One region of the uncultured Oceanicoccus sp. genome, then DNA from elsewhere that is predicted to be linked to it. Evidence: predicted binding sites of a transcription regulator. Region 1 holds the regulator's gene; each other region holds the start of a gene.
The links. The regulator FliA, encoded in region 1, starts transcription of late flagellar genes. The targets are predictions, from matches to a motif close to TAAAGTTATNNNNNNNNCGGCCGATANCC.

Region 2: flgM (flagellar biosynthesis anti-sigma factor FlgM) is a predicted target of FliA. The motif match lies at 1,852-1,880, and genes of this name have one in related genera.
Region 3: AACP44_RS07045 (flagellin) is a predicted target of FliA. The motif match lies at 2,078-2,106, and genes of this name have one in related genera.

The regions. Positions count from the first base shown of each region.
Region 1 is NZ_CAXAHB010000014.1:10,084-13,366, reverse strand. It holds gene AACP44_RS02800 (chemotaxis protein CheA) at 1-1,011, opposite strand, end outside; gene cheY (chemotaxis response regulator CheY) at 1,141-1,527, opposite strand; gene AACP44_RS02790 (RNA polymerase sigma factor FliA) at 1,742-2,488, opposite strand; gene AACP44_RS02785 (MinD/ParA family protein) at 2,494-3,283, opposite strand, start outside.
Region 2 is NZ_CAXAHB010000091.1:2,133-5,415, reverse strand. It holds gene flgC (flagellar basal body rod protein FlgC) at 1-273, opposite strand, end outside; gene flgB (flagellar basal body rod protein FlgB) at 273-674, opposite strand; gene flgA (flagellar basal body P-ring formation chaperone FlgA) at 1,026-1,781, shown strand; gene flgM (flagellar biosynthesis anti-sigma factor FlgM) at 1,942-2,256, shown strand; gene AACP44_RS08225 (flagellar protein FlgN) at 2,356-2,838, shown strand; gene AACP44_RS08220 (TIGR04282 family arsenosugar biosynthesis glycosyltransferase) at 2,848-3,283, opposite strand, start outside.
Region 3 is NZ_CAXAHB010000059.1:2,719-6,001, forward strand. It holds gene fliD (flagellar filament capping protein FliD) at 1-28, opposite strand, end outside; gene AACP44_RS07040 (flagellar protein FlaG) at 213-551, opposite strand; gene AACP44_RS07045 (flagellin) at 593-2,047, opposite strand; gene fliS (flagellar export chaperone FliS) at 2,326-2,712, shown strand; gene AACP44_RS07055 (sigma-54 dependent transcriptional regulator) at 3,121-3,283, shown strand, end outside.

The DNA of each region.
Region 1 (3,283 bases):
AACGGCAGTTTGGAGATCAGCGATCACTGCATCGAGACTGGATAGCGTATTGATCATGGCCTTATCGCTATTGTTGGTACCCGAACGTACCAAACGATTACGAACCAACACCAACTCCCCAACCATATTCATTATGTCATCAAGGCGTCGGGTCTCTACCCTAACGGTGGTCTCGATGGCACCATCTTTGACAGCCGCTACCTGCTTGGCAGTGGTGGATGTTTTTTCGATCGCGTTAACCCTAGGTTTAGTGGGTGACGGGGCTGATGTTGTCGCAGTGGTTGGCCCTCGGCCCTTACCATGCAGTTGATCCAGCAAGGCTTCGAACTCATCGTCATCAATCATTTCACTGTCGGCATCGGCTACGACAGCAATATTGGCCGCCGACTTGCTCGCACTAGAAAATTCAGTAGCTTTAGTCGAACCAGGAGCAGCGTCACCATGCAAATCGTTTAGCAACGCTTCAAATTCATCATCGGTGATTGCATCGTTGTTACTATTGGCAGTCATAGTTGTAGCTTGCGTTGCCACTTGCGGCGCACCAGTACCGGTGATGGCTCGTAGGAATTGCTCAAATTCAGCATCGGCCATATCGACTTCGGCAGTGATAGCCGATGCAGTTTTTTGATTCTTGAATCCGGTTGTAAGACTGGCTAAAAGCGCTGGATCAGCAGCGTCGGGTCTCTCCCCTCGCTGCAGTTGCTGAAACATTTTATTCAGTGCGTCCAAGGCTTTTAGCACCACATCAATTAACTCTGATGTAACGACGCAATGACCATGACGCAGATTATCAAAAAGGTTTTCGATGATATGACAGCAATCAACCAGTGTGTTTAGCTGTAAAAAACCGGCGCCACCTTTTACCGTATGAAATCCACGAAAAATGGCATTGAGAAGCGCTTTATCGTCCGGCTGTTGCTCCAGTTGAATTAACTGCTCAGACAATTGCTCGAGAATTTCCCCGCCTTCAATCAAAAAGTCCTGCAGTGTCTCTTCGTCTTCACCGAACACGTATCACTCCCCGGCTAAAAACACTGTGATGCAAGTTATGCAAATCAGACAGCTTACGGTAATTTTGTCCCAACATTGCGTTTAATACCTTGCATCATTCGCTTTGCATTGCACTAGCGGGGTGTAGCGCTAGCCATCAACACGCTCAAAAATTTTCTCGATCTTTTCTTTCAATACAGCCGCCGTAAATGGTTTGACTATATATCCGTTTATACCTGCCTGCGCCGCCGCTATAATCTGATCACGCTTGGCTTCAGCAGTTACCATTAAAACAGGCAAGTCTTTTAGGCGGTCGTCAGCACGGACGGCTTTGAGCAAATCAATACCGGACATGCCCGGCATATTCCAATCGGTGACTAAAAAATCGAAATTACCGTTTTGCAGCATCGGCAATGCGGTCTGGCCGTCATCAGCTTCGGCCGTATTGGTATAGCCCAAATCTCGCAATAGGTTTTTGATAATTCGCCTCATTGTTGAAAAATCATCAACAATAAGAATTTTTATATCTCTATCCAAAGCTATCTCCAGCGTAATTTTTGGCTTTAGTCTTTCAAATCAGCTATTTAGTTAGTCTAGACCCAGATGGTGTGGTATCCAGTGATTGGGCGATTTTATCGCCATTTTTATTGTGATTTTCATAACAAAATTAACTATTTATCACAGCAACTTAAAGTTTATCGACCGATAATCGAAAAACTGTATAGGCCGGTATCCGTAATTTAAGCTGAACCTAGGCGGATTGATCAGGGGATTGCTGCCAATCGACCATTTTACTGCGCAGGCGCAGCGCTGCCTGACTATGGATTTGGCTAACCCTAGACTCACTGACTCCCAAAACCAGACCAATTTCTTTTAAATTCAGCTCCTCATCGTAATACAGCGCCAATACAAGACGCTCTCGCTCTGGCAAACTGCCGATAGCCTTGGCTAAAGCCTGCCGCCTGGCTTCATGTTCAACGCCGCCCAGCGGGCTGATGCTGGCGCTGGATGGCTGCTGTTTAGGGTATTCATCATCGCCAACTATTTCGTCATAGCTGAATAATTTGCTCGACGCAGAGTCCTGTAACATTTGATAGTAATCATCAACCGGTACACCTAACTCGTCGGCCACCTCCTGATCACTGGCATCGCGACCAACACGGCTCTCTACCTTATAAAGAGCTTCGGTGATCCGGCGGGTATTTCTATGTACGGAACGGGGTGCCCAATCACCCCGGCGAACATCGTCAATCATTGCGCCACGGATACGAATACCGGCATAAGTGTCGAAACTGGCACCCTTGCTGATATCGTAATTGCGAGCAGCTTCCAGCAGGCCGATTAAGCCGGCCTGAATAAGATCTTCAACTTGAACGCTGGCTGGCATACGCGCCAACAGGTGATGGGCAATACGTTTCACCAATGGGCCATATTGCTCGACAACTTCATCCATGGAGGATTTTTCAACGGTGCTATACATAGCGAGCCTTTCATCCATAGACATTATTGCTGCCCGGATACACCCTGCACTAAACGCTCTACGAAAAATTCTAAATGCCCACGCGGTGTTGAGGGCAAGGGCCAAAGATCAACTTTTTCCGCCAATTGTTTATAGGCTAGCGCGGCCTTGCTACGAGGCACGAGTTCAACCACCGGACGTTGGCGTTGAACTGCCTTGCGCACTGATTCATCAAAAGGAATATTGCCCTCATACTGCAAAGTCACTTCGAGAAAACGGTCAGTCACTTGGACAAGTTTATTATAGAGATTACGACCTTCCTGAGTTGAACGGGTCATATTGGCGATAACCCGAAAACGGTCAACGCCATAGTCTTTATTGAGCAATTTGATCAGCGCATAGGCATCGGTGATAGATGAGGGTTCATCGCAAACCACTACTAATACTTCCTGCGAGGCGTGAACAAAACTAATCACAGAATCAGAAATTCCGGCCGCCGTATCAATGACTAACACATCAATTTGTTCGGTGATTTCACTAAAGGCATGAATTAGCCCGGCGTGCTCCATGGAGCCCAGCATGGTCATACGCTGAATACCTGAGGAAGCGGGAATAATACGAATGCCGCCAGGACCGGTCAGCATAATATCGGTTAGAGAACATTCGCCGGAGAGCACATCTTCCAGGTTACGCTCCGGGCGTAAACCTAGCAACACATCGATATTGGCCAAACCTAAATCGGCATCCAGCAAAGCCACTCGGCGCCCCATGGCTGCCAGACAAACGGACAAATTAATCGAGACATTGGATTTACCAACGCCGCCTTTGCCGCCG
Region 2 (3,283 bases), on a different contig from region 1:
ATATTTGCGCACCAGTGGCGCATCGGATTCAACAATACCGCTAACGCGTACACCCACTGCGGCATCGTCAGTGATTGATGTCATCGACATATCATTGTTATTGAGCATATCTGTGCGCATTGTTTCGAAAACCGGATGACGGGCACGGTATACCTGACTGGTATTACTGTCAGCGGATTGCGCATTAGCCAGATTACTAGCCGTGGTATTCAGGCGAATACTTTGGGCTGACATACCCATGCCAGCAATATCAAAAACATTATTCAGCGACATTAAATATCTCCTTTAATGGCGTTTTTAAGCCCTTTGAATTTGCCATTGAGCATTTGCAAGCTGGCCTGAAAATCTAAGGTGTTTTGAGCAAAGCGACTCATCTCAACCTGTTCTTCGACGGTATTACCATCGAGTGAAGGCTGCAGTGGATTGCGGTATAACAACTCAGGACTGACCAGAGCGGTAGCGCCAGCACCAAAGTGACGGCTGTTGGTCGCGACCATAGGTTGACTGCCAATACTCATTTGCCCCTTAAGGATGCTTTTAAAATCAATATCACGGGCTTTAAATCCCGGCGTGTCGGCATTGGTCAGGTTGTTGGCCAACACTTCTGCGCGCTTGGCGCGAAGATGGAGTGCCTGTTCGTGAATACCCAATGCGTTTTCGAAACTGATTGCCATCGTTGCCTTGCCTGAAACTGATTTAAAGGAAGCTCAAACAAGTTAGAGCAAAGGGCATGCCAGAGTTGTAAGTTATTGATAATAATAGCTTTTAGGTTTTTATCAGCGAGATAACGGCAAGGCTTTTCCGCTTTTTGCACGGATGTGGCAATGGGCGGCAATCGCTTTAGACAGCCACCCTACCTCTCCAAGCTTATTAATTGCGTCGATACCGCAATAACCTAACAGAGTGCCGTTAAAGGCATAGTTATTGCTACTTATCACGATAAAGGTATCTACCGACAGTTTTTCGTCGATCAGTATTAACGTCTATTGCGATCTGGCATTTAGCCGACAGGCTATTGGCAAGCAGTGGAAAAGCAGCCTCAACTTGAACAGGCACAGGGCAAGATAATGAAAGTGCGTATTTTTTTTCTAGTGTTTAGTGTCCTAGGCTGTCCGCTTAGCAGTATGGCTTATGGCAATATCGGTGCAGAGCAGATCAAAGCGCGTGTCAGCGTTTTTATGGACGACTATGTCGTTAAGCTGGCTGACGATTATGGCAACAACGTGCGTATTGAATATGCCATTAGTCATCTGGATACCAGACTGGCGATGAAAGACTGCCCACAGCCACTCGAAGCCGAGCTTAACTCCCGTAATAATATTGGCCGTATCAATATTCGCGTCAGCTGCAACGAAGAAAATAACTGGTCTTTATATGTTCCTGTCGATGTCGATTTATTCCGCCCTATTGTCACCACGATTGCTCCCATCGCCAAGGGTGACGAACTGACCCGTAACGAGCTTGAAATGCGTGAAATGAATATTAGCCAGTTAAATGGCGTCTATTTTTCAGCCATGGAAGCTGTAACAGGTATGCAAGCAAAACGGTCAATCAGAGCCGATAAGGTGGTGTTGACTAATGATCTGGAACCGCCGCTACTGATCAAAAAAGGTGAACAGGTGCAAATGAGCGCTCGCTCCGGTGGGCTGGTGGTCAAAATCACCGGCGTTGCGCTGATGGATGGTCATAAGGGCCAACAAATCAGCGTTCGTAACAATCAATCGAAACGTGTGGTGGAAGCCAGAGTCAGCGGCCCGGGGCAGGTGGTGATTCAGTTGTAAAAAAGATCAATTTGGGTAATTAAAATAGGGGATATCAAGCGATCAGTAGGGTTTAGCTACCCGTTTATGCTAAAGTTTTCAGCCGTATTGCCGATGTTAACTATGATCGTTAGTAAATACTGCCCAAAAGCGCACTGCGCAACAGTAATGGATGTTAAAAATGGTTAGAGATATCAACGACTTGGGAAGCCAGCCCAGTGTTAGAACAGCGACCGATCAGGGCGCTAAAAAAGCCACTGAATCGACCGCTTCGGCCACCTCAAATCCCACTATTGGCAACGCTGAACAAGGCGATAGTGTGCAACTAAGCCCTGAAGCTAAAACCTTGCAGAGCATGACTGATAAAATAAACAGCCTGCCAGAGGTTAATCTCGACCGTGTCGAAAAGATTAAAGCCGCGCTTGAAAATGCTGAACACCAAGTCGACAAGCTGGAGCTGGCCGATAAGATATTGAATTTAGACGCACTGCTCTAAGGGCTTTAAAGCAGCTCTGGTTAACACGCCTTGGGCAGGGTGTTAATCAGTTGTAGAAACCAGCTACACATCATTACTAACGATCAAAGGTAACCAGCAATGACAGCGTCTCCTAATAACACTCTATGGTCAGATATTGAGGCCACTTTCGAATACGATATTCCGGCTACCACAAAACTGCTCGATCTATTGCAGCGAGAGCGCAAAGCGCTGGAACAACGCAATTACGAAGAATTTCAAAATATCATCGGCGAAAAGCAACCGATGCTAACCATTTTGGAAGGCCACGCCAATACCCGCCAACAACTGCTAACTGCCGCCGGTTATCATAACGAGCAGTCCACTCTAGAGGCCGCCGATATACAAGCACCGGCCGTTGCCAAGGCTTGGCGCCAACTTGCCGAAGACTGGAAACAGTGTCAGAACCTTAATGAAATCAATCAGCGAATTGCCAAACGTACCCGCTTGGTGGTTGGTCAAATGCTGGATTTATTATATGGCCAGAACAATCGAAATAAACTTTACACTAGCAAAGGCGATGCAAAAACCACAACCGCTGGCCGTCCCATTACCAGCGCTTGATTAACCAGATTAAATACCAAGATCGTCTGTTAAATCAGGCCTTTGTTGCTGCAATTTAATAAAGTCTTCCGGCCGATCGATATCCATCAGTGACTCCAACTCAAACCAATGAAGCTGCGCCTGTTGCAACCGGGCAACGGTGGTAGCAAACACATCCGCACTACCCCAAGGTATCTTATTAAACAGTATCGGCAAAGGTTGGTTTAAGCCTAGCAATACATAACCGCCATCATCGGCAGGGCCGATAACTATGCCATGCTGCTCGATCCCATCAAAAGCCTGCTGCAAATACTGCGGTGAAATGGCCGGACAGTCTGTACCCACAATCACTACCTGTGCAGACCGTTGCAGCGCACTTTCCAGTGCAAAGGACATACGCTCGCCTAAATTTTCACCCCGCTGTTGAAACACCGCCAAATCATACTGCGCTGCCAATTCCTGCCAC
Region 3 (3,283 bases), on a different contig from region 1:
CAACACCCAATGAAGTAATAGAGGCCATGATTATTTACTCGTTCTCAATAGATATCGCTGCCAACTCTTAGCCGAAAGTTTGACGTGGATAAGATTTAAATGAAATTGAGCATATATCGTGCCATAAGATTGGCTTGTGGTGCTTTTCTTGCCAGTATGGTTTGAAGGGGGTCAATCAGATGGCCGGTTGATGTCAGCCCTCTTTATGTGACTTAAGCTTGCTCGTCTAGAAATAGGCTGGTGTTATGTTGCTCCATAAAGGCTGCCAGTTTAATGCTTTCCTCCGTTGGTATTTCTCGAATTAACTCTTCCGTTTCAGAATCGTAAACTTGAATGACGATAGCCCCAGTTTCATCTGAAACACTAAAAGATAGCGTTCGTTGTAAGTTGTGAAAATAGTCAGTCAGTTTGCTGGCAGTTTCTTGCAGTTGCTGCGGGTCAACGACTTCAGTCTGTTCAGCTTGTGCCAATTCAGCTGAGGTAGATGGCATTGGCTTGGCAGTTTGGGCGGTTATCGTCGCCTGCAGACTATCAACAATGTTGTTAAGCATAGTTATTTACCTTTGCATCCGTGGGCTACTGATTGCTAATGCTACTGCAATAAAGCCAGAATTTGCTGCGGAAGCGCATTAGCCTGTGACAGTATCGAAATACCTGCTTGCTGTAGAATCTGGTTACGGGTCAAGTTGGCTGTTTCTTCGGCAAAATCAGCATCCTGTATCTGGGAGCGTGCTGCAGAGATATTCTCGGAAATATTGCTTAAGTTCGAAATGGTTGATTCAAGCCGGTTTTGTATCGCAGCTATGTCGGCCCGGCTATTATTGATGGTGGTGATCGCGGCATCGGTTATACCTATGGCCTGCTGGGCGCCTTCTGCCGTAGATAAATCGATAGAAGCGACGCTTAACGGGTCACCTAAAGTAATAGCGCCACCGCTAACAATGCCAGCAAATTCTAGCTCAATGTCTCGAGTGCTAACTGCATTGGTGAAATCCAAACTACCTGTATGGATTAGAGTAATTTCAAAATCACCTCCACCTCCAAATTCAACGTCGTTTATAGTTATCTTGCTACTGCTAGTGAGGTCCAGTTCATATGCCAGATTGTCACCGTCCGTATCAATGATATCAAGACCACCACTACCATCGGCAGTGATGGTCACACCGGTGGGAGGACCACCTTTTTGCTCAAGATCTGTTAGCAACTTTGTGGCTATATCAGCTGACGAGTTGCCACTTGACGCAGTGGCACTAAAGGTAATTTTACCCACCATGATACTAATAACATCCCCGGCTGAGGTTGGGAAATTGCCAATATTTATTTCCGTAGTCGCCTTAACGCCAGAGAGTTCGGCCAGTCCATTATAGGCTGTGGCCAGATCTCTGGCGCTAATACCATCAGTTAAGCTGATCGTTTTAGAGCTACCACCAATAGCAGACAGGGTGATTGAATCACCTGGGTTCGCTGTAAAACTAGTTGTTCTGGATTTGTCTGAAAAGCCCTCTAGCTTTTCAGCAGTAACGGCAAAACCACCTGAATTATCCTCAGCAGCAAAACCTGAACCTAAATTAATATCAATAGTTTCTTCAGCGTTCGCACCGATCTGCAGGCTTTGCTGACCAAATGAGCCGTCTAACAGTCTCTGTGTGCCGAATTGAGTGGTATCGGCAATTCGAGTAAGTTCTTGTTGCAGTTGAGCAACCTCTTTGTTGAAATTATCTCTATCGGCAACGGTATAAGTACCATTGGTAGCTTGGATCGCCAGCTCCCGCAGACGCTGCAGGATGTTGATGCTCTCTCCCATCGCACCCTCAGCCACTTGCAATACCGAGATACCGTCATTGGCGTTGCGAGCGGCCTGATTCAGACCTCGGATTTGTGAGGTGAATCGATCGACCATGGCAAACCCCGCCACATCGTCCTTGGCAGTGTTGATTCGAAGGCCTGTAGACAGACGTTCTAGCGAGGTCTGTATGGCCCCTTGCGATATCTCCAGATTGCGCTGAGCATTTAGAGATGCAATATTGGTATTAATAATCTGTGGCATGGTCAGTTTTCCTTTAATTGTCCTCAGAGAGACTATCGGCGCACTTTTAGTTATCTTTAACCTTTTTATTCAAAACTTGTAATTATCAAATATATCCTGCCTAGAGAATTGGTTTGAAGTCCTTTTGCATAGGGAAAATAATTGATAATCAGTTATTTGCCGGTGGTTGGAAAGCTAAGCAGGATTCAAATTTAGCTAAAGTAATTGGATGGTCGTCCGATAGTTAGCAGCAGTAGAGATATTTCAGGCCGCCATTATTAACCACAGGATTACCGCTTATGCTCAATAAAGCTTCAGCCCAGTATCAGCAGGTGAGTACTCACTCAGGTATTGAAGATGCCTCCCCGCATCGCTTGATACAGATGTTAATGGAAGGGGTGTTACAGCGTTTGGCTCAAGCCAAAGGCGCTATTCAGCGCAGCGCAGTCAACGATAGGGGTGAGGCTATTGGCAAGGCAATTACCATCGTTGGCGGTTTGCGTGATAGTTTGAATAAAGAAGTCGATGGCGAGCTAGCCGCTAACCTTGATGATCTTTATGACTATATACAGCGCCGTTTATTGGCGGCCAATATCGGTAGCAGTGAAGAGATTGTTGATGAAGTGATGACCTTGATGAGTACGATCAAGGCTGGCTGGGATGGTATCGCAGAAGACGTTGCTTAAGGCTTAGACGCGATCAACTGATGAGTCAGTGTTCCAATGGCCGGTTTTCCGGCCATTCTTGGTTATGGGCTGCTGCAATAGCCAATGGGCGGATTGCCGCAGGCGAGCCTAGGTTATGCCAATCGTACCGAGTGGCTTTAAATCTGCAACAAATGGTAATTGAGAGGTAACTGCCATCGGTTGAGATGAAATTTTAGCTACTTAAGTGCCAAATAATCTAACAATTTAAGCCTGTAGATCTTAATTTATGCGCCATAAATTTGACCTGTCAAAAATAATTGGCGCATTTAGGTCGTTTTACGTGTTAAAGTAGTGCTTAGTCAAAAAGCTGACAATTTTAACAATAACTTTAACTAAATATCCCTTTTTTGGCATAGATAGATAGTTAGATATCAAGAGTTTCAATCCATGTGGGAAGACAACAATATTATCGTTATCGACGATAATGACCAGCGTCGGCATGATGCGCAGGTAATTTTAGATTTTTTAGGTGAAAACCCGCTGACATTTTCCTGCCAGCAGTGGGCAGAAGTATCCAACAGCGATGCGGCCAAGGAAAACACCCGTCAGA